DNA from 4 places in the Geodermatophilus sp. SYSU D01186 genome. Region 3 is predicted to be linked to each of the others. Evidence: riboswitches for the same ligand, from Rfam matches in the RefSeq annotation. Region 3 holds a riboswitch; each other region holds the start of a gene.
The links. A riboswitch is a leader RNA that binds a small molecule or an ion and turns the genes downstream of it on or off. The one in region 3 is predicted to bind cyclic di-AMP.

Region 1 (4,935 bases), on a different contig from region 3:
ACCGTGGGACCCTCCCTGTCCGGAGGGAGCTCCGCGCCCTCCGCAGCCGAGGTGATCGCCGATGTCCGGATCGTGGACCGCGCCGGGCCGGCTGCTGCGAGCACCGGCCGGCCTCGCGGCGTGCCTGCTCGCCGGGTGCGCCGCTGCCGGGGGCAGCGGGGCCGAGCCCGGGCCCTCCCCGGAACCGGCGCCCGACTGGTCCGACGCCATGTACAGCGTGACCTGCGACGGGATCGTCCCGGGCGGCTTCCGGGCGGACCTCGACGGCGGGGCCGCGCGTGTGCCCGCCGACGCGAGCCGGAGCCCGTACTACGAGTACTACGACGTCCGTTTCGTGGCCAGCGCGAGTGGTGACGTCGACGGGGACGGCGAGCCCGACACGGTCGTGCTGCTGCAGTGCTCCCCGCAGCCGTCCAACGGGATCCTCGACGAGGTCCAGGTGTTCGCCGCCGACGGGGAACGGCTCGCGGTCCTGCCCAGCCCGCGCACGCTGCAGGAGTCGACGGTCCTGACGCCGCTCTACGACCCGACCGCGCTGTCGGTCCGGGACGGCGACATCGTGGCCGGGATGTGGGCCTACGCGCCGGAGGACAACCGTGCCGAGGGCCCGTCCATCCCGATCACCGTGCGGTGGCACTGGAACGGCCGCGACTTCGTCCGCGTCTCGTAGCCGAACCTCACAGCCACGCCTCGATCTCGTCGAGCTGGGCGTGCGTGAGCCCGACGCCCAGGGTCGGTGCGACCACCAGCACGTGCGGGTGGGCGGCCAGCCACTCGCCGGTGTCGGCGGCCTGCTCGGCGAGGTCGTCGTCGATCCAGACGATGCGTCGTCCCGGCTCGGCCTCGGCGACGACGCGGGCACAGGCCAGCTTCCACCAGTCCGTCGCCCTCCCGAGCGGCCCGCGGAAGCCGGTGGGCGCGGCCCCCTCCCGGGCGTGCACCCTCAGCCCGCGCGGGAGCCCCATCGGCTCGGCCAGCAGCCGGTCGGCGTCGCAGGCCCAGGTCGTCAGCCACTGGATCTCCACCCGGCCCGACTCGTGCAGCTCGCGCAGCCGGGCGGTGACCGTCGGGTCCCACGACAGCACGAAGCCGTTGAACGTCCCGCGTCGCCAGCCCTCGGGGAGGTCCCTGCAGGCCGCGTTGAGCACGCCGTCGACGTCCAGCAGCAGGATCGGCACGTCTCCACTCGCGGCCATGGCCACCGTCGTACCCGAGCGCGGCCCCTTCCTGGCGTCGCGCCCGGCTGACCCGTCGCCGTCCGTCACCTCGACGGCAGAGCGGGCACCCACACGGGCGACTTCGCCGTCCGGGACGTTCGGCACCCCGGCGAGCGGGGCAGCGAGGTGGTTCGCTGACTGTCCGCCGGTCGTCCGGTGGAGCACGGAACCAGGGGGAGCCAGTGTCCGACCACCTCGAGTCACACCCGGGTTCGAGCCGCGTCGAGACGCCGATTCCCTGCCGCCGCCTCGCCCGCGGCCACGCCCCGCACCCGGCGCACGTCCGGCTGGCGCAGGCCGACGACGCCCACTGGCAGCCGGTCGTCGTGATGGGTGCCGTCGGGGACGTCGTCACGCTGGCCGTCGGCGACGAGCTGCAGCGGCACCGCAACCACGACACCGGCCACCTGGCGGACCTGGTCCGCGAGGCGGGACCCGAGGCGTTCGTCAACACCCGCCTCGGACTGCTGTTCCTGCACTCCTGGCCGCGCGACGCCGGCTCGGTCTTCTCGCTGCAGCCGGCCGACCAGCCGCCGGTGCCCTGCCGCCACTAGCGACAGGACACCGGCAGAGCAGGTCAGGCGATGCGGCGGGCGCCGGCGTAACTCGGCATGTAGCTCACGTTGTCGACCCTCACCGGCTGCCCCGGCCGCAAGGCGTGCACCATCTTGCCGTTGCCGATGTACATCGCGACGTGCGAGACGGGGCGGTAGAAGAACAGCAGGTCACCTGGCTGCAGGTTGTCGCGGGAGACCGCCACCCCGGCGCCGGACTGCGCCCGGGCGGTGCGCGGGAGCCCGACGCCGGCCGCCCGGTAGGCGAACGAGGTCAGGCCGGAGCAGTCGAACGCGTTGGGGCCGGAGGCGCCCCAGCGGTAGGGATCGCCCACCTGGGCGAGTGCGGTGTTCACGGCGCTCTGCGCCGCCGGGCTGGCGACCGCCGCGGCCGACACGGCGGTGGTGTCCGGGGCGGCCGAGGCGGTGGCGGGTGTGAGGGCGATCCCGGCGCCGGCGATCGCGGCGACCGCGATCCCACGGATGGTGCGACGGGCTGAGGACGTGCGGGCAGTCGTCATCGACGACGGTTCTCCTGTTCCATCCGTCCGCCTACCGGGTTAGCTGTCGGGTTCGGGCGGGAGGTCGCCCGGCACGGCAACAGGCCGTGTTTCACCCCTGTGCTTCGGTGGGTCCCCGGTCCGGGCGCGGCAGTGGCCACGCCCCTGTTCGGCGGGGTCCGACGGGTGTCGCCACGGTTTCGGCAACGGGGGCCCGTCGGGACCGCAGAGGACGCTAGACGCACGCGCGCGGCCACGCCGGGCGAGCGCCGGCGCGAGGGCGCCCGGGCGAGACGCGGGCCGACACGCGCGCGACACGCAGTCCCACCACGTCGGACACCGGGACCAAGGTCCCGTCGCTGCTGGCAATTGGGCAGGTCAGCGAAGTCAAGGGCAGTTGGACCCCATGCGGAGTGCCCTGACCGTCCGTAGGGACGACCCCACGTATCGCCACGGGAACCTCGGTGGTTGGCCGGGCCGTTGGGCGGGCACGATCAACGCAACCAACCGAGGAGGAACCACATGGCCGGCATGATCCGGAAGCTCGTGGCGTCGGGGATCGCGGCGAAGGTCATCCAGGAGGCCCGCAAGCCGGAGAACCAGGCGAAGATCAAGAAGTTCATCGCCGACTACCAGGCCAAGCAGAAGGGCGGCGGCAAGGGCTACGGCCGGGGCCGCGGCTACTGATCCACCGCCCGGCAGCGGCCCCTCCCGGATCCCCGGGCAGGGGCCGTTGCCGCATGCTCTGACCTGCGCCGCCGAGCTCGCCCGGATGAAGCCGACCGCGATCCTGGTCAACACCTCGCGCGGCCCGATCGTCGACGAGGCCGCCCTCGTCCGGGCCCTGCGCGACGGCCGCATCGCCGGGGCAGGCGTCGACGTCCACGACCGGGAGCCGCTGCCCGCCGACGCCCCGATCCGGACCGCGCCGAACACCGTCCTCCACCCGCACCTCGGCTACGTCACCCGCGCCACCTACGAGGTGTTCTTCCGCGACGCCGTCGAGGACGTCGCCGCCTTCCTCGCCGGCTCCCCGGTCCGCGTCCTCGCCCCCGCGTGAGCGCCGCCCGCCCCGGGTACCCACCCCCGCACCCAGGACGAGGAGGTCCGGAGATGACAGAGGGCAACATGACCGGCCGCCCCTACGGGGGCGCCAACGAGGCCACCGGCGGCAACCCGGGCGAGCGCGAGGAACCCGACCTGGTCGGGCCGCCGTCGCAGCAGGAGGAGCCGCGCGCAGCCCAGGGCGGCACCATGGGGACCGTCGACCCCAGTGTGCCCGGCAGTGACGGGCAGCCGCGCCCGGCGGAGCCGCCTCCCGGCGCCACCGGGAGCTGACCCCCGGTCAGCCGGAGGAGCGGGACAGCCGGCGGACGTCCGCCTGACTACGGCCGGCCGGCGTGGGGGACGTCGACCTCGGTCGCCAGCAGCACCGCCTCGCGCACCGGCGCGCGGTTGTGCTCGTAGAAGTCCGGCGCGCAGCACATCAGCAGCGTGCGGCCGTCGTCCCCGCCGAGCATGCAGGCGTACACCCCGAGCCCGGACGGCGCGGAGATCTCGTCGACCACCCGCCCGCCCTCGGCCACCCGCACCAGCCGGCCGCCCACCGCGTCGGCGGCCCAGATCAGGCCCTCGGCGTCCAGCGCGCAGCCGTCCGGGGCGACCACCAGCTGACCGAGCACCTCGTCGACCGTCGTCCCGGTGACCTCGGGGCCCAGCGACGCCCAGACCCGCCGGTTGGTCAGCGACCCGTCGGCGCCCAGGTCGAAGGCGGTGTACCGGTTGCCCAGCGTCTCGCCGACGACCAGCGTGCCGCCGTCCGGGGTGATCACCGAGCCGTTCGGGAACTGCAGCCCGTCGGCGGCGACGCTGACCGTGCCGTCCGGGTCGACCCGCTTGAGCGACGCGGTCGCCGCCGCGCCGCCGCCCATCAGGTCGAAGCCGAAGTCGCCGACGAACACGTGCCCCTGCGCGTCCACGACGAGGTCGTTGAGGTGCCCCCCGCAGTGCCGGGCGAGGTCGGCGTACGTGCTGAGCGACCCGTCGGCGTACCGGAGCACGCGGCGGTCCTTCATCGACACGACCACCAGCGAGCCGTCGGGCAGCCAGCCGAGCCCCGACGGCTGCTGCTCCACCTCGACCACGACCGTCTCCGCGCCGTCGGCGGCCACCCGGCTGACCGTGTGGCGGTAGAAGTCCGACACCCACCAGGTGCCCTCGTGCCAGCGCGGGCCCTCGAAGAACCCGCCGCCCTCCAGGACCGTCCTGAGCTGCCGCTCTGCCATGGTCGGGCACCCTAGGGGGACCCGACCCCCTGGAGGAGTACCGCATGCCCGACCCCGTGATCGCCGTCGTCGGAGCCACCGGACAGCAGGGCGGCGCCACCGCCCGCGCGCTGCTGGACGCCGGCGCCCGGGTCCGCGCGCTGGTCCGCGACCCGGCGAAGGCCCACGACCTCGCCGACCGCGGCGCCGAGCTGGTGCGCGCCGACCTGCAGGACCCGGCGAGCCTCCGGACGGCGTTCCGCGGCGCCCAGCGGGTGTTCGCGATGACGACCCCGTTCGGCGCGGGCGGCCCGGAGGTGGAGGTGGCCCAGGGGATCGCGCTGGCCGACGCGGCCGCCGACGCCAGCGTCGAGCACCTGGTGTTCACCTCCGTCGGCGG
Region 2 (4,935 bases), on a different contig from region 3:
CGGAGCCCTCCAGCCCGGCGGCGGCCACGGCGCGCCGCAGCCGGGCCTCCAGCGGGCCGCCGCCGACCAGCAGCAGCCGGGCGTCGGGATGGCGGGCCAGCACCCGCGGCCAGCCGGCGACGAGGACGTCCTGCCCCTTGCGCGCCACCAGCCGGGAGACGCAGACGACCACCGGGGCGTCGCCGAGCCCGTACCGCTCGCGCACGGCCGCGCCGTCGGCGTCCGGCGTGAACCGGTCGACGTCCACGCCCGGGGACAGCTGCGCCATGCAGGCGGCGCCGTCCAGCGCCGGCGCGAGCCGCTGGTGCGTGTACTCGCTGATGTAGGTCAGGACGTCGAGGCCCCCGGCGATGCGCCGCATGAGCTGCCGCGCTCCCGGCAGCGCCACCCACCCCGTCTCGTGGCCGTGGGTCGCGCCCACGAGGTGGCCGACCCCGGCTGCGCGCAGCGCGGGTGCGAGCAGGCCGAGCGGCGCGGCCGCCCCGAAGAAGGCGGTGTCGCACCCGTACCGGCGGGCGAGGCCGACCGCGGCGCGCGCCGTGGCGGGCGTGGGCAGCAGCATGCCGGTCCGCTGCCGCACCACCGGGTACGGCAGCGCGGCGTCGTACTCCTCCCAGCCGGGCGAGCGCGAGGCGAGCACGACCAGGGAGTCCGGCGGGCGGCGGGCCAGGAGCGCGGCGACGAAGGTCTGGATGCCGCCCTGGCGCGGCGGGAAGTCGTTGGTGACGACGAGCGTCCTCACCCGCCCTCCTGCAGCCGCTGCCAGTCCTCGGCGAGGGCCACGCGCTGGGGTCCGGTCGGGTGCGAGCCGAAGAACCACTGCCAGGCCGCGGGCGGGTCCGGGTCGGCGAGGTTCGTGCTGGCCAGCCGGTTCTGCATGGCCACGAACGCCTCGGCGTCCCCGGTCAGGTCGAGAGCGTGCAGGTCCGCACGCGCCTCCACGTGCCGGGACACCAGGTTCTGCACGGGCGTGGCCACCAGCGTGCCGAGCGCGGCCAGGAACAGCACCAACGGCACCACCCGCGGGTCGCCGGCGGAGTCCGCACCGGCCCGGCGCAGCAGCGGCTGCCAGGACAGCAGCCAGCCCAGCAGGGCGACCGACCCGGCGGCCCCCAGCGCCCCCTCCAGCGTCCCGGTCAGGACGTCGTCGGTGGCGACGTGGCCGAGCTCGTGGGCGGCGATGGACTCGATCTCGGCGTCGGACAGCAGGTCGAGGGCCGTGTCGTAGAGCACGATCCGCCGGGTCGAGCCGAACCCGGAGACGTAGGCGTTGAGCGCGGTCGTCCGCCGGGAGGCGTCGGCGACCAGCACGTCCCCGACCGGGGTGCCGTTCTCCTCCGCCAGCTCCAGCAGGTCGGTGCGCAGCTGCCCGGCCGGCAGCGACCGGAAGGAGTTGAACGCCGGCTCGATGAGCACCGGGTACAGGAAGGAGCCGATGACGACCATCGCCGCCGCCGCTCCGGCGGCCCAGGCCCACCACGTCCGGGGTGCACGGCGGGCCAGCCACACCACGGCGAGCAGGGCGAGGGCGGTCAGCACGGCGTTGATGGCGGTGGAGACGGCGACGTCCCGCAGCCACAGCGGCCAGCTGCGCGTCGAGAGCCCGAACCGGTGGCGGACCACCTCCCCGTAGGCCGACAGCGGCAGCGTGACCAGCCGGCCCACCACCATCAGCGCCACCGTGCCCAGCAGCACCTGCCAGACCCATCCACCGCCCAGCGGCCGGGCCACCGTCCGGACCAGCCACCGCCCGAGCGGGGTCAAGGCGAACACCGCCGAGGTCAGGAGCCCCAGCACCAGCGAGGCGAGGGACGCCGGGCGGATCGCGGCGGCGAAGGACTCCGCCTGCTCGACCACCCCAGGGGCGAGACCAGCGCCCGGACGGATCGGGCTGGCGCCGCCCGGCGGTTCCGGCAGCAGGGTCCACGGCGTACCGACGGCGACGACGACCACGAAGGCCGCCCCGAGCACTCCCGCGACCAGCAGCGCGGCCCGGCGGGCGCTCACCCGGCCGATCCTAGAAGGACCCCCTGCCCCCCACCGTGGAAGGACCCCGTCCTCCCACCCTTCGCACGCTCGGGGCGGGCCCCGGGACGGGGCCGCGTCGGGGCCCTGCAGGGGGCCGGGGTGGAGCCGCCACCCCGGCCCTTGCCGTGCCTATGCGAGGCGGCGCATGGCGGTGATCCCGCCCATGGAGTCGACGCTGACCACCTTGACCGGCTGGCCGGACGTCGAGGCGTGCACCATCTGGCCGTTGCCGATGTACATCGAGACGTGGCTGACCGGGCTGTAGTAGAAGATCAGGTCGCCCGGCTGCAGGTCGGCCCGCGAGACGGCGGTGCCCATCGTCGACTGGATGCGGCTGGAGTGCGGGAGGCTGATGCCGGCCGCGGCGTAGGCGTACTGCGTCAGCCCCGAGCAGTCGAAGGCGTTCGGCCCGCCGGCGCCCCACACATAGGGGTCGCCGACCTGGGCCAGCGCGGTGTCGACGGCGGCCTGCGCGGCACCGCTGGCGGCAGCGGCCGGCGCAGCGACGGCGACGGGCTGGCCGGCGTGCGCGGTGACGACCTCCTGCTGCTGCGGCGCGGAGAGCGCGTCGTACTGGGCCCGGTAGTCGGCGATGTCGGACTCCAGCTGCGCCTGCCGGGCGGTGACGTCGTCGAGGGTGGCCTGCGCCTGTGCCTGCGCGGCATCGGCGTCGGTCGTGGCCTGCTCGGCGGCCGCCGCGCTCTCGGCCACCTGGGCCAGGACGTCGGTGGTGTGGCCGGCGATCACCTCGAGGGTCGCGAGCTGGGAGACGAAGTCCTCCGCGGAGGTGCTCGTCATCAACACGTCCAACTGCGTCATGCCGTCGCCGGTGAACGCGGTGCGCGCGACCTGGCGGATCTGGCCGTCGAGGGCGTCGAGCTGCTGCTGCGCGTCCGCGGCGGCCTGGCGGGCGCGGTCGGCGGCGGCCTGCTGCTGGGCGAGCACCTCGCGGGCCTCGTTGACCTGCTCGGTCACGACCTCGAGCTCGTGGCCGGCCTGGGCGACCAGCTGGGCGGCCTGGGCGGCGGTGCCGGCCTGCTGCGGGTCCGCCGCGGCCGTACCCGGCAGCAGCGTGAGGGCCAGGGTGGCGGTGGCTCCCAGGACGATCCCGCGACCGAGTCGGCGGGCCAGGCGGGGGCGGCGGAACAGGACCGGGAGGTCGGGGTGGGACAGGTCGAGTGCATGCCCCAGGGCAGGGCGAGGCGTCGCCACGGTCGGCGGCTCTCCGTTTCTTCCTCAGCAACCGCCTACCGAGTTAGCTGACGGGTTCGGGCTGGGAAGAAGTGCCCTATCTCTGCGCTCCGGCGGACCGGCGCGTGTGCCCCGGGGTCACCGGCGCACGCGAGAACTCACCCCAGGACTGCGGTGGGTCCCCGGTTCCCCCTCGACGCCGTGCGCGGCGCGTCGGGGAATTCGGCGGTGTCCTCCCGAGGTCACCTCTCTCAGGTGACGACCGCCCGGTCGGACCGGCTCACCGTACGGGCGTGATGAAGTTGTGACAAACGGGGTCTGCGTGGACTGTGGGAACAGCCACACCCCCGGCCCGCGCCACGCCGTCGGCCACGCACGGTCACCGAGACCGTCGACGGTGTGTGCCCGCCGCCCTGGCGAGGACCCGGCGGCCGCGCCTCACCCGGTGCGCCGCCGGCCCCTGGCCGCGCCCGCGGCACGCCCGTCCGCGGACGACTGGTGTCGCAGCGGCGGGACCAGGCCGCCCTCGGCCAGCGCCCGCACCGCGCGCCGCTCGACGTCGTCGAACTCCACGACCACACCGGGCCGCGGCACGACGGCGTCCTCGGCGGTCGCGGCCGCTCCGCCGTCGCGCCGGCCGGTCATCGGCACCACCGTGGGGTCGGCGGTCTCCCAGCCCGGCGGGGCACCCAGGAGGACGGTGACGACGCAGTCGGCACACCCGGTGCCCCGGGCGGTGCACGTGTCGCAGTCGATGAACATGGCCCACTCCTCTGCTGGCCGACGCCTCGTCGCAGGAGCCCTCCATGGCCCCGGTCGGTCCGCGCAGCACGCTAGGGACGGGCACCGACAGTTCCGCGCGACCGCGGTCGGCCGCTCCCCGGCCCCGGCGCGCGTCCCCGGGACTGTCACTGCCCCGACCTACCGTCCGCCCCGTGCCCTCTTCCCCTGCCCGGCTGGCCGGGATCGCCGCCGGGACAGCCGCACGAGCCGCCGCCGGGCTCCCCCGCTACGAGCAGGCCAGCATCGAGGAGCTCGGCACCCCCCTGGCCGAGGTGACCTTCGTGGTCGTCGACCTGGAGACCACCGGAGGCTCCCCCAAGGACAGCGCCATCACCGAGATCGGCGCGGTCAAGGTCCGCGGCGGCGTCGTCCTCGGCGAGTTCCAGACCCTGGTCGACCCGGGCTGTGAGATCCCGCCCTACATCAGCGTCCTGACCGGCATCACCTCGACGATGGTCGCCACCGCCCCGCGCATCGGCGCGGTGCTGCCGCACTTCCTGGAGTTCGCCCGGGGCGCGGTCCTGGTGGCGCACAACGCCCCCTTCGACCTCGGGTTCCTCAAGGCCGCCTGCGCCGAGAACGGCATCGCCTGGCCGGCGACGGCCTCGGTCGACACCGCCGTCCTCGCCCGCCGGCTGCTCACCCGCGACGAGGTGCCCAACTGCAAGCTGGCCACCCTGGCGCCCTACTTCCGCACCACCACCGACCCCTGCCACCGGGCGCTGGCCGACGCCCGCGCCACGGTCGACGTGCTGCACGGGCTCTTCGAGCGGCTCGGCCCCCTGGGCATCACCAGCCTGGAGGAGCTCACCGGTCTCACCCGCCAGGTCGACCCGGAGCGGCTGCGCAAGCGGCACCTGGCCGACGCCGTCCCGTCCGGCCCGGGCGTCTACCTCTTCCGCGGCCCGCGCGACGAGCCGCTCTACGTCGGGA
Region 3 (4,935 bases):
GCGAACAGCGGGCGCAGCGCGTGCTCGATGACCAGCGAGTGCCGCGCGGTGCCGGCGGTGGCCCCCAGCAGCACCGGCTTCCCGGTCAGCGACTCCTTGTCGATGACGTCGAAGAACGTCTTGAACAGGCCGCTGTAGGAGCCCGAGAACACCGGCGTCACCGCGATCAGCCCGTCGGCGCCGACGACGGTGTCGATCGCCGCCTGCAGCGACTCGTTCGCGAACCCGGTGACCAGGTGGTCGGCCAGGTCGCGGGCGTGGGTGCGCAGCTCCACCACCTCGACCGTGGCGTCCTCACCGCGCGCCCGGAGGGCGTCGACGGTGGCGGCGGTGAGCCGGTCGGCCAGCAGCCGGGTGGACGACGGGGTCGACAGCCCGGCGCTGACGACGGCGAGGGTGCGGGTGCTCATCGGACCTCCACCTCCTCGGCCTCCTCGCGCGCCTGCCCCGTGACACTGTCGGCGGCCGCGTGGACGGTCGCGTCCTTCGCCCCGCCGCGGGCGGCGACCCGGGAGGCGTGGGTCGGGGCGTCGGGCACGTGCGCGGGCTTCAGCGCGGCGAACTCGCGGCGCAGGACGGGCACGACCTCCTCGCCGAGGATGTCCAGCTGCTCCAGCACCGTCTTCAGCGGCAGGCCGGCGTGGTCGATGAGGAACAGCTGCCGCTGGTAGTCGCCGACGTAGTCCCGGAAGCCGAGGGTGCGCTCGACGACCTGCTGCGGGGAGCCGACGGTCAGCGGCGTCTCACGGCTGAAGTCCTCCAGCGACGGGCCGTGCCCGTAGACCGGGGCGTTGTCGAAGTAGGGCCGGAACTCCCGGACGGCGTCCTGGCTGTTCCTGCGCATGAAGACCTGCCCGCCGAGGCCGACGATCGCCTGGTCGGCCGAGCCGTGGCCGTGGTGCTCGTAGCGCTGGCGGTAGAACTCGACCATCCGCTGGGTGTGCTGCGGCGGCCAGAAGATGTGGTTGTGGAAGAAGCCGTCGCCGTAGTAGGCGGCCTGCTCGGCGATCTGCGGCGAGCGGATGGAGCCGTGCCACACGAACGGCGCGACGCCGTCCAGCGGCCGCGGGGTCGAGGTGAAGCCCTGCAGCGGGGTGCGGTACTGCCCCGACCAGTTGACGACGTCGGTGTCCCACAGCTTGCGCAGCAGCGCGTAGTTCTCCACGGCCAGCGGGATGCCGTCACGGATGTCCTTGCCGAACCAGGGGTAGACCGGGCCGGTGTTGCCGCGGCCCATCATCAGGTCCACGCGGCCGCCGGCCAGGTGCTGCAGCATCGCGTAGTCCTCGGCGATCTTCACCGGGTCGTTGGTGGTGATCAGCGTGGTCGCCGTCGACAGCTGCAGCGTCGGGGTCTGCGCGGCGATGTAGGCCAGCGTGGTGGTGGGGGAGGACGAGAAGAACGGCGGGTTGTGGTGCTCGCCGAGGGCGAAGACGTCGAGCCCGACCTCCTCGGCCTTCTTCGCGATGGCCACGACCGCCTGGATCCGCTCCGCCTCGCTGGGCGTGCGGCCGGTCGTGGGGTCGGTCGTGAGGTCGCTGACCGAGAAGATCCCGAACTGCATCTCGTGCTCCAAGTGGTTGAGAGCGCAACTACTGCTGCGTGCAACAGCGCCGCCCCGGGCGTATTCCGGATCCGCCGAGAACTCTCCCGCGACGAGGGTCACGTGACGGATGGGGCCCACGGGATTGTCACAGGACGATAACGGCCCGTACGGTGAGTGGGTCCGGTCGGTCGTGCTTCCCCATCCGGGGAGCCTGGCCGGACGCCGCCGAGTCGTGTCCGCCTCCCGCGGACGTGAGCCGGGGACCCATCGAAGCACTGGGGTGAGTCCTGCTCTCGAGCAGGTAGGGCACCTTCCCGCCCGAACCCGTCAGCTAACTCGGTAGGCGGCCATGGAAGGAACGGAGAGCATCCGCATGCCTCGCCCACGGGCCCTCCCGGCTCGCAGGGATCCCGGGCCACGCGCACCTCGCGCCTCTTCCTCGGTCCGCTGATCCCGCCTCGCCGTTGACCGGCCGCGCGCGTCACTGACCGCCGCCGGACCCCTCCCGTAGACCCTCGCGTCCCGGGCTGCCCTCCGTACGAGTCGGCAGGCCCGCGGGCGCCCTCGCGCCCCGGAGCACCCCACTCGATGAACGACCGCACCGTGCAGTTCCCCGCCGTCGACGCCGCCACCACCCCCGCCGCCGACGCCGCCACCCCCCAGACCACCTCCCGCCGCGGCTTCGGCCTGCCGGCCAAGGGCCGCCGTCCCGCGTTCTTCCTGGCCGCCGCCGCGGCCGGCGCGATCGTGGTCAACGTCCTGGCCAGCGGCGCGCCCGACGCCGAGGCCACCGCCACCCGGACCGAGTCGGTCAGCGTGGCCGAGCAGCTCGGCATCACCGCCGACGCCGCGGCCGCGGCGACCCCGGAGGCCGCCGACCTGGCCCCGCTGCAGCACCTCGCCGCCTCCCGCAGCGAGCGCCAGGCCGCCGAGGCCAGCGCCGCCCAGGCGCAGGCCGCGGCCGACCAGGCCGAGCTCGACCGCCAGGCCGCCGAGCGCGAGGCCGCCGAGCGCGCCGCCGCGGAGGCCGCCGCCGCCGAGCAGGCCGCCCGCGAGGCCGCCGAGCGTGAGGCCGCTGCCGCTGCGCAGGCCGCGGCCGCGGCCGCTGCCGCTCCTGCCGCCGCCCCGGCGCCCGCGGCCGCCGCGGCTCCCCGCGGCTCCTTCAAGGAGTACGCGATGTCCAAGGTCGGCAGCGCCCAGCAGTTCAGCTGCCTGGAGAACCTGTGGGGCAAGGAGAGCGGCTGGAACCCCAACGCGCAGAACCCCACCAGCACCGCCTACGGCATCCCGCAGTTCCTGAACTCCACCTGGGCCGGCACCGGCATCGCGAAGACCTCCGACGGCTACCGCCAGATCGACGCCGGGCTCATCTACATCGAGAACCGGTACGGCAGCCCCTGTGGCGCGTGGGCGCACTCGCAGGCCCACAACTGGTACTGATCGCCGCCCCGGTCCCGCACCGGGCACCCGTTCGAGGGGCCGCTCCTGACAGGGGCGGCCCCTCGAGCCGTCTCGGGACCGGGTGTGGGACGGTCGGGCGGTGAGGGTCGTCCCGTCCGGTTTCGTCCGTGCCCACACCCAGGTCCGGCGGCCGTCGTCGGTCCCGGAGGTGCGGCTGCACGTGGCCGAGGACGTCGTCGCCCTGTGGGAGGCGATGGAGACCGAGGACGGTGGCGCCGGGGAGGCGCCGCCGTTCTGGGCGGCGGCGTGGCCGGGCGGCCAGGCGCTGGCCCGCTTCGTCCTGGACCGGCCCGAGGTGGTCGCTGGACGGACGGTGCTCGACCTCGGCGCCGGCAGCGGCCTGGTCGCCCTCGCCGCCCGGCTGGCCGGTGCCCGGTGGGTGCTGGCCAGTGACGTCGACGAGTTCAGCCGCACCGCGGTCGGCGTCAACGCCGGCCTCAACGGAATCGACGGCGTGAGCGTGATCGGTGACGTCCTCGGCCGCGAGCTGCCCGGCATCGACGTCGTCCTGGCCGGGGACGTCTGCTACGACCGGGAGATGACCGAACGGGTGCTGCCGTTCCTCGACCGTGCCCGCGCCCGCGGGGTCGAGGTGTACGTGGGTGATCCGGGGCGGCCCTACCTGCCGCACGACCGGCTGGCCGCCGCCGCGGTCTACGAGATCCCGGAGACCGAGGGTCCGGGCCTGCGGCGGACGACGGTCTGGCGGCTGCCGTGAGCAGCGTGGCACCCGACCGTGGCCGCCGCGCCCGCCGTCCCTCCGGTGACGACCGGGAGCGGGCGATCCTCGCCACCGCCGAGGCGCTGCTGGCGCAGCGGTCGCCGGCGGAGATCTCCGTCGACGACCTCGCCCGCGGTGCCGGCATCTCCCGGCCCACCTTCTACTTCTACTTCGCCTCCAAGGAGGCCGTCGTCCTGGCGCTGCTGGACCGCGTGGTCGCCGAGGCCCGGGAGCTGCGCGCCGCCGCCCTGGCCGCCGCCTCCGACGACGTGCGGGAGAGCTGGCGCGCGGCGCTGGTCGCGGTCCGCGACACCTTCCGCGCACACCGGGCCCTCACCGCGGCCGCCACCCAGCTGCTGGCCGCCAGCGCCGAGGTGCGGGAGCTGTGGTCCCAGGTCATGGAGGGGTTCGTCGCCGAGACCGCCGCGGCGATCGAAGAGGAGCGGGCGCGCGGTGCGGCGCCGGGCGGGCCGGCGGCGCGCGACCTCGCCACGGCGCTGAACTGGATGAACGAGCGGGTCATCCAGGGCACCCTCGCCGGCCAGCAGCCGGCCGTGGGGGAGGACGAGCTCATCGACGTCCTGCTCACCGTCTGGCTGCGCACCATCTACGGCACCGACGAGCCGACGCGTCGTTGACGTCCTCGACGACGTGTCGACTACCGTGGCGCAGGTCACCGGCCGAGCCAGGGGGAACGACATGACCGCACCCGCCGAGCACGTGGACGTGCTCATCGTCGGCGCCGGGCTCTCCGGCATCGGCGCCGCCTGCCACCTCCAGCGGGAGTGCCCCGACCGCAGCTACGCCGTCCTCGAGGCGCGGGAGGCCATCGGCGGTACCTGGGACCTGTTCCGCTACCCCGGCGTCCGCTCGGACTCCGACATGTTCACCCTCGGCTACTCGTTCAAGCCGTGGACGCAGGCGCGGGCCATCGCCGACGGCGAGTCGATCCGCCACTACGTGCAGGAGACCGCGCGCGAGCACGGCGTCGACCGGCACATCCGGTTCGGCACCCGGGTCGTCTCGGCCGAGTGGTCGACCGACGAGGCGCGCTGGACGGTGACCGCGCAGCGCACCGGCACCGGCGAGACCGTGCGGCTGACCTGCTCGTGGCTGTCGGTCTGCTCCGGCTACTACCGCTACGACGAGGGGTACCGCCCACGCTTCCCGGGCGAGGAGCGCTTTGCCGGCCGGATCGTGCACCCGC
Region 4 (4,935 bases), on a different contig from region 3:
GCGTGCCGCTCGTACAGCGGGGCGATCTCGGCCGCACCGGCGGCGAAGACCTTCCCCCAGTGCGGCCGGGCGGAGAACGGCGCGAGCACCCGCTCGAGGTCGGCCACCACGGCGTCGACGCCGGCCGGGTCCCGCCGCCAGGTGAAGTGGAACGCGACGGCGTCCCCGCCGTACGAGCCGCTCAGCCACAACCGGTCGGCAGCGACGGTGCGGATCTCGCAGGTGAGCAGCAGTGGCCGGAGGCGCGCCCCGAGGCCGCGGATCGCGGTGATCGCGTCGAGGGCCCAGCGGACGGGGAGCAGGTACTCCGACTGGATCTCGTCGCCGACGCTCGGGGTGAAGCCCATGCGGAAGTGCGGCAGGCGGTCCGACCAGAGCCCGCGCCGGCCGAGCTGCGGGGTGCACGGGGTGGGGTCCAGGCCGGGGACCGGGTTGCGGTCGACGGTGGCCGGGACGGCGCCGAAGAGGTCGCCCTCGGGGGCAGGGGTCCCATCGGTGCGGGACTTGACCCACACCATCTCGACGTCCTCGCCCCACAGGGTGAAGAGGCTGACGCTGTAGCCGGACGCGACGACCTCGTCGAAGTGCTCGGCGAGGGCGCCCCACGACAGCCCCTCGAACACCCGCTGCTCCACCTCGAACGCGGGCTCGACGTCGAGGGTGAGGGCGGTGACCGCGCCGAGGGCGCCGAGCCCGACCACCATCCCGTCGAAGTCCGCGTCGCCGCGGGCGGCGCGGACGAGCTCGCCGTCGGAGGTGACCAGCTCCAGCGCCGCGACGGCGGTGGCCAGGTTGCCGTTGGTCACGCCGGAGCCGTGGGTGGCCGTGGCGACCGCCCCGGCCACGGAGATGTGCGGGAGGGACGCCGTGTTGTGCAGCGCGGCACCGGCGTCGCGCAGCACGTCGGCGAGTTCGCCGTACCGGACGCCGCCGCCGAGCGTGACCGTGCCGGCGGCCAGGTCGACGTCGATCCCGGCGAGCGGGGAGCCCGCGGCGTGCACGGCCTCCAGCGAGAGGAGCTCCGCGGAGTCGGCGATGCCGGTGAAGGAGTGCCGCGAGCCGAGCACCCGGATGCGCGGGGCGGCGGCGACGATCTCCTGCACCTGCTCGAGGGTCGTCGGCCGGTGCAGCCGCTGCGCCCGGTAGGTGTGGTTGCCGGCCCAGTTGGTCTCGACGGTCACGGCGGAACGCTACCCACGTCCGCCGTCCCGAGGGGCCGTCAGCGGGCGGCGGCGAGGGCCCGGTCCACCGGCGGCGAGCGGCGTACGGTCACCGCCCGCCCGGCCCGCTCGGCGGCGTCGAGGTGGTCGAGGAGCAGCTCCAGGGCGGGTGCGGACAGGCCGGTCACCGAGCCGGCGTCGATCACCTCGACCCGGACCGGCTCGCGGCCGTAGCGGCGCAGGAAGGCGGCGACGGCCGCCTCGTCGACGTCCCCGGCCAGGCACAGGGTGCGCCCGCCGGCGGTGTTGAACAGGCGGACGACGCCGCGCGCGGCCGGGTCGTCGGACGGCGGGGGAGTCACGCTCCCAGTCTGCCGACGACGACCGGGTGCGGCAGCCGCGACGGCAGCGGCCCCCCACCCGGGATCGGGTGGGGGCCGCTGGAGGGAACCCCGGTGCGGGCCGGTCGTCAGGCCCGGTAGTTCACGTGCGGGTGGTCCATGTGGTTGGCCGTCGCGCCGCCACGGTCGGCCATCGCCTTCCAGGCGCCGGTCGGCGAGGTCAGGATCCGCTGCTGCCAGATCACGTACTCCACGCCGAGCTCGTCCCAGTGGGCGACGTGGTAGGCCACGATCGCGTCGCCGAGCGCGGCGTCGGAGCCGACCATGTAGTCCAGCGCGAGGCCGGACGGGTGGCCGTGCGGGTCGGCGGCGCTGGCGCGGGTCCCGCCGATGGTGATGCCGGCGACGCCGGGCACGTTGGTGACCAGCGCGTCGGCGGCGGCCTGCGCGCTGGGCTGGACGGCGCCGGCGCTGTTGCTGATCACCGCGGCGGCCGGGGTCGGCTCGACCTCGGGCAGCGGGGTGACCTCCGGCGCGGGCGCCGCGGCCGGCTCCGGCGTGACGACGGGGGCGGGATCCACGTCGGGAGCGGAAGCCGGCGCGGCCACGTTGGCCGGCGCGGCGTCCACCGGCGCGGCGTCCACGGGGGCAGCCGCCGCCGGGGCAGCCGCCGCCGGGGCAGCCGCCGCCGGAGCAGCCACCGCCGGAGCGGCCGCCGCCGCCGGAGCGGCCGCCGCCGCCCCGCTGGTCAGCAGCACCTGACCCGGGAAGATCAGGTTCGGGTCGGCGCCGATGACCGCGATGTTGCGCTCGTAGAGCGACCGCCATGACTCCCCGTGGGCGGCGGCGATCTCGGCCACGGTGTCGCCGCGCCGGACGGTGTGGTCGGCGGACGGCGCGGCGGTGTCGGCGGCCGGACCCTCCGGGGCGGGCGCCGCGGCGGGCGCGGCGGCGGGAGCCGCGGGAGCCGCGGGAGCCGTGGCGGCGGCGGTGGTGCCGTCGGTCAGCAGCTTGCCGCAGGCCGGCCAGGCGCCGATGCCCTGGCCGGCGAGCACGTGCTCGGCGATCTCGACCTGCTGGGCGGGGGTGGCGAGGTCCGCCCGGGGCGCGAAGTCGGTGCCGCCGTACGCGGCCCAGGTCGACGGGCTGAACTGCAGGCCGCCGTAGTAGCCGTTGCCGGTGTTGATGGCCCAGTCGCCACCGGACTCGCACTGGGCCACGCCGGTCCAGTCGTGGGTGGTGGCGGCGTTGGCCGGGGTGCTGAGGATGCCCATCCCGACGACGGTGGCGCCGGCTGCGACGGGGGCCTTCGAGAGCGCCTTCTTGGTGCGGACGTAACGAGGCGCGCGGTGCTTTGCCATGGGTGTGTGGTCTCCGATCACCGCCGGCGAGGTGAGCTGTCGGGTTCGGGCGATCGGTGCCCGGCCGCGGTGCGCGGCTTCACCCCGAGGCGCGTCGGACGCGCCGGGAACGTTGGGTCCCCCACCCCTGCCCTGAGGGATCTGGTTGGCAGCCGGTGGGCAGGGTTTGGCGGACCGGTGCCACGTTCTCTTAGCTGAACGCAGCCAAAACGCTACGACCCGTGATGTGGACTGTCGCCGTAACGCCGGTCACAAGCGAGGGGCCGTGCGGGGAAGTCGCTGGTCGCGCCGCGAGGTGCGGGTGGGGTCGGTGAGGTCACTCACGGCCGCCCTGGCGTGTCGCCGGGGATCGGGGGGGGGGGGCCTGGTTGCCGGTGTGCTCGTGCACCGCCGGCTCCGCGGGACCGGCGCAGCGCGCGTCCGACCGGCGGTGCGCCGCGCCGCGAGACGCGCGGCCGCGAGTGTCCGGGCGGTGCCTCAGCCGCCGTACGGGCGGGTGATCGCCTCGAGCACGTGGCCGTTCGGGTCGGGCCAGTAGACGCCGCGGCCGCCGTCGTTGGTGTTGATCTCACCCGGCCGGGACGCGAACGGGTCGGCCCAGTGCTCGAGGCCGCGGGCGCGGATCCGGCCGAGGATCTGGTCGAACTCCTCCTCGGTGACCAGGAACGCGTAGTGCCGCGGGATGACCGGGTCCTCCGCCATGAAGTCCAGCGAGACGCCGTTGGCCAGGGTGACGACGGCGAACGGGCCGTAGGTGGTCGGCGGCGCGAGGCCGAGGACGTCGGTCAGGAAGCGCGCCGACTCGTCCCGGTCGTGGGCCGCGACGATGGTGTGGTTCAGCTGGACGGGCATCGGGCCTCCTCGGGGACCGTGCCGGGAGCCAAGCACGCCGGCGCCTCCACCGGGAGTCGTCCCTGCGCCGTCGACGGGGGTGGCTGCCGGGGCGCCGGGTGGCCCATCCTGGCCGCCTCGTGCCTCGAGGTCATCCCGGGAGGACCGTGGCCAGACCCCCAGCCGACGACGGACCCTCCGGGCCTGCCCTGACGCTCCGCCTGGTCACCGCCGGCGTCCTCGCGGACCTCGCGGTGGGGACGCTGTTCGCCTGGAGCCTGGTGGCGCCGCAGGTGGGCGCCGACACCGGCGCGGCGCCCGGCAGCGGGCCCGGGGTGTTCGCGGCCGCGGTCGTGGTCTTCACCGTCGGCCTGCTGGGGGTGGGCCGCGGCCTGCGGCGGTACGGGCCGCGGGCGCTGCTGGCCGCCGCCGCCGTCCTGGCCGGCACCGGGCTGGGGCTGACCGCCGCGGCGCAGCGGCCGGAGCTGCCGTGGCTGGGCGTCGGGCTGCTGTTCGGGGCGGCCAACGGGCTGGGCTACGGCGTCGCCGTGTCGCTGGCCGCCCGCGTCCCCGAGCGGCGGCGCGGCACCGCCAGCGGCGTGGTGGTGGGGGCCTACGCGGCCGGGCCGGTGCTGCTCGGGCTCGTGGCGCCGGCGGCGCTGCCCGCCGCGGGGTGGCGCACGTGCCTCGCCGTCCTGGCCGGGACGACGGCCGTGCTGCTCGCGCTCGCCGCCGTCCTGGCCCCGGCGGACCGGGTGCCCCGGAGCGGCCGGGCGCGCGGGGCGGAGCCGGTCCCGGGCGGGGCGCTCGTCGCGCTGTGGGTGCTCTTCGCCGGCGGCGCGGCTCCCGGACTCGTCCTCTTCGCCACCGCCGCGCCGCTGGCGGCCGCCCGTGGCCTCGGCCCGGGGGCCACCGGCGTGGCCGTCTCGCTCCTCGCGGCCGGCAACCTCGCCGGCCGGCTGTCCGCCGGGTGGTGGTCGGACGTCGTGGGACGCCTGCCGGCGCTGGCGACCGCGCTGGCCGTCACCGCCGCCGCCGTCGCCGGACTGGCCACGTCGGCCGCGCCCGCCACCGTGCTGCCCGCCTCGGCCGCCGTCGGGCTGGCCTACGGGGCGGTGTCCGCGCTGGTCCCCGCGGCGACGGCGGACCGGGTCGGTCCCCGCGCGTTCCCCACCGTCTACGGCCGGGTGTTCACCGCGTGGGGCTGCGCCGGACTGCTGGCCCCGCTGCTCGCCGGGACGG

Region 1: it holds a riboswitch for cyclic di-AMP, as region 3 does, so the genes downstream of both, ACI784_RS11210 (C40 family peptidase) here and ACI784_RS15085 (aggregation-promoting factor C-terminal-like domain-containing protein) in region 3, are expected to answer to the same signal.
Region 2: it holds a riboswitch for cyclic di-AMP, as region 3 does, so the genes downstream of both, ACI784_RS10735 (C40 family peptidase) here and ACI784_RS15085 (aggregation-promoting factor C-terminal-like domain-containing protein) in region 3, are expected to answer to the same signal.
Region 4: it holds a riboswitch for cyclic di-AMP, as region 3 does, so the genes downstream of both, ACI784_RS12225 (LysM peptidoglycan-binding domain-containing protein) here and ACI784_RS15085 (aggregation-promoting factor C-terminal-like domain-containing protein) in region 3, are expected to answer to the same signal.

What each region holds. Positions count from the first base shown of each region.
Region 1 is NZ_JBJGYW010000012.1:99,287-104,221, forward strand. It holds gene ACI784_RS11195 (hypothetical protein) at 62-670, shown strand; gene ACI784_RS11200 (HAD domain-containing protein) at 678-1,196, opposite strand; gene ACI784_RS11205 (hypothetical protein) at 1,400-1,771, shown strand; gene ACI784_RS11210 (C40 family peptidase) at 1,795-2,292, opposite strand; cyclic di-AMP (ydaO/yuaA leader) riboswitch at 2,308-2,434, opposite strand; gene ACI784_RS11215 (hypothetical protein) at 2,794-2,958, shown strand; gene ACI784_RS11220 (NAD(P)-dependent oxidoreductase) at 3,005-3,331, shown strand; gene ACI784_RS11225 (hypothetical protein) at 3,385-3,609, shown strand; gene ACI784_RS11230 (SMP-30/gluconolactonase/LRE family protein) at 3,657-4,556, opposite strand; gene ACI784_RS11235 (NmrA/HSCARG family protein) at 4,601-4,935, shown strand, end outside.
Region 2 is NZ_JBJGYW010000011.1:122,981-127,915, forward strand. It holds gene ACI784_RS10725 (glycosyltransferase family 4 protein) at 1-742, opposite strand, end outside; gene ACI784_RS10730 (M48 family metallopeptidase) at 739-2,007, opposite strand; gene ACI784_RS10735 (C40 family peptidase) at 2,158-3,240, opposite strand; cyclic di-AMP (ydaO/yuaA leader) riboswitch at 3,257-3,457, opposite strand; gene ACI784_RS10740 (hypothetical protein) at 3,658-3,981, opposite strand; gene ACI784_RS10745 (DEDD exonuclease domain-containing protein) at 4,155-4,935, shown strand, end outside.
Region 3 is NZ_JBJGYW010000019.1:27,115-32,049, reverse strand. It holds gene ACI784_RS15095 (FMN reductase) at 1-410, opposite strand, end outside; gene ACI784_RS15090 (LLM class flavin-dependent oxidoreductase) at 407-1,564, opposite strand; cyclic di-AMP (ydaO/yuaA leader) riboswitch at 1,760-1,907, shown strand; gene ACI784_RS15085 (aggregation-promoting factor C-terminal-like domain-containing protein) at 2,135-2,986, shown strand; gene ACI784_RS15080 (class I SAM-dependent methyltransferase) at 3,087-3,725, shown strand; gene ACI784_RS15075 (TetR/AcrR family transcriptional regulator) at 3,731-4,366, shown strand; gene ACI784_RS15070 (flavin-containing monooxygenase) at 4,428-4,935, shown strand, end outside.
Region 4 is NZ_JBJGYW010000014.1:54,947-59,881, reverse strand. It holds gene ACI784_RS12235 (FAD-binding protein) at 1-1,181, opposite strand, end outside; gene ACI784_RS12230 (hypothetical protein) at 1,220-1,522, opposite strand; gene ACI784_RS12225 (LysM peptidoglycan-binding domain-containing protein) at 1,630-2,862, opposite strand; cyclic di-AMP (ydaO/yuaA leader) riboswitch at 2,869-3,019, opposite strand; gene ACI784_RS12220 (VOC family protein) at 3,340-3,714, opposite strand; gene ACI784_RS12215 (MFS transporter) at 3,861-4,935, shown strand, end outside.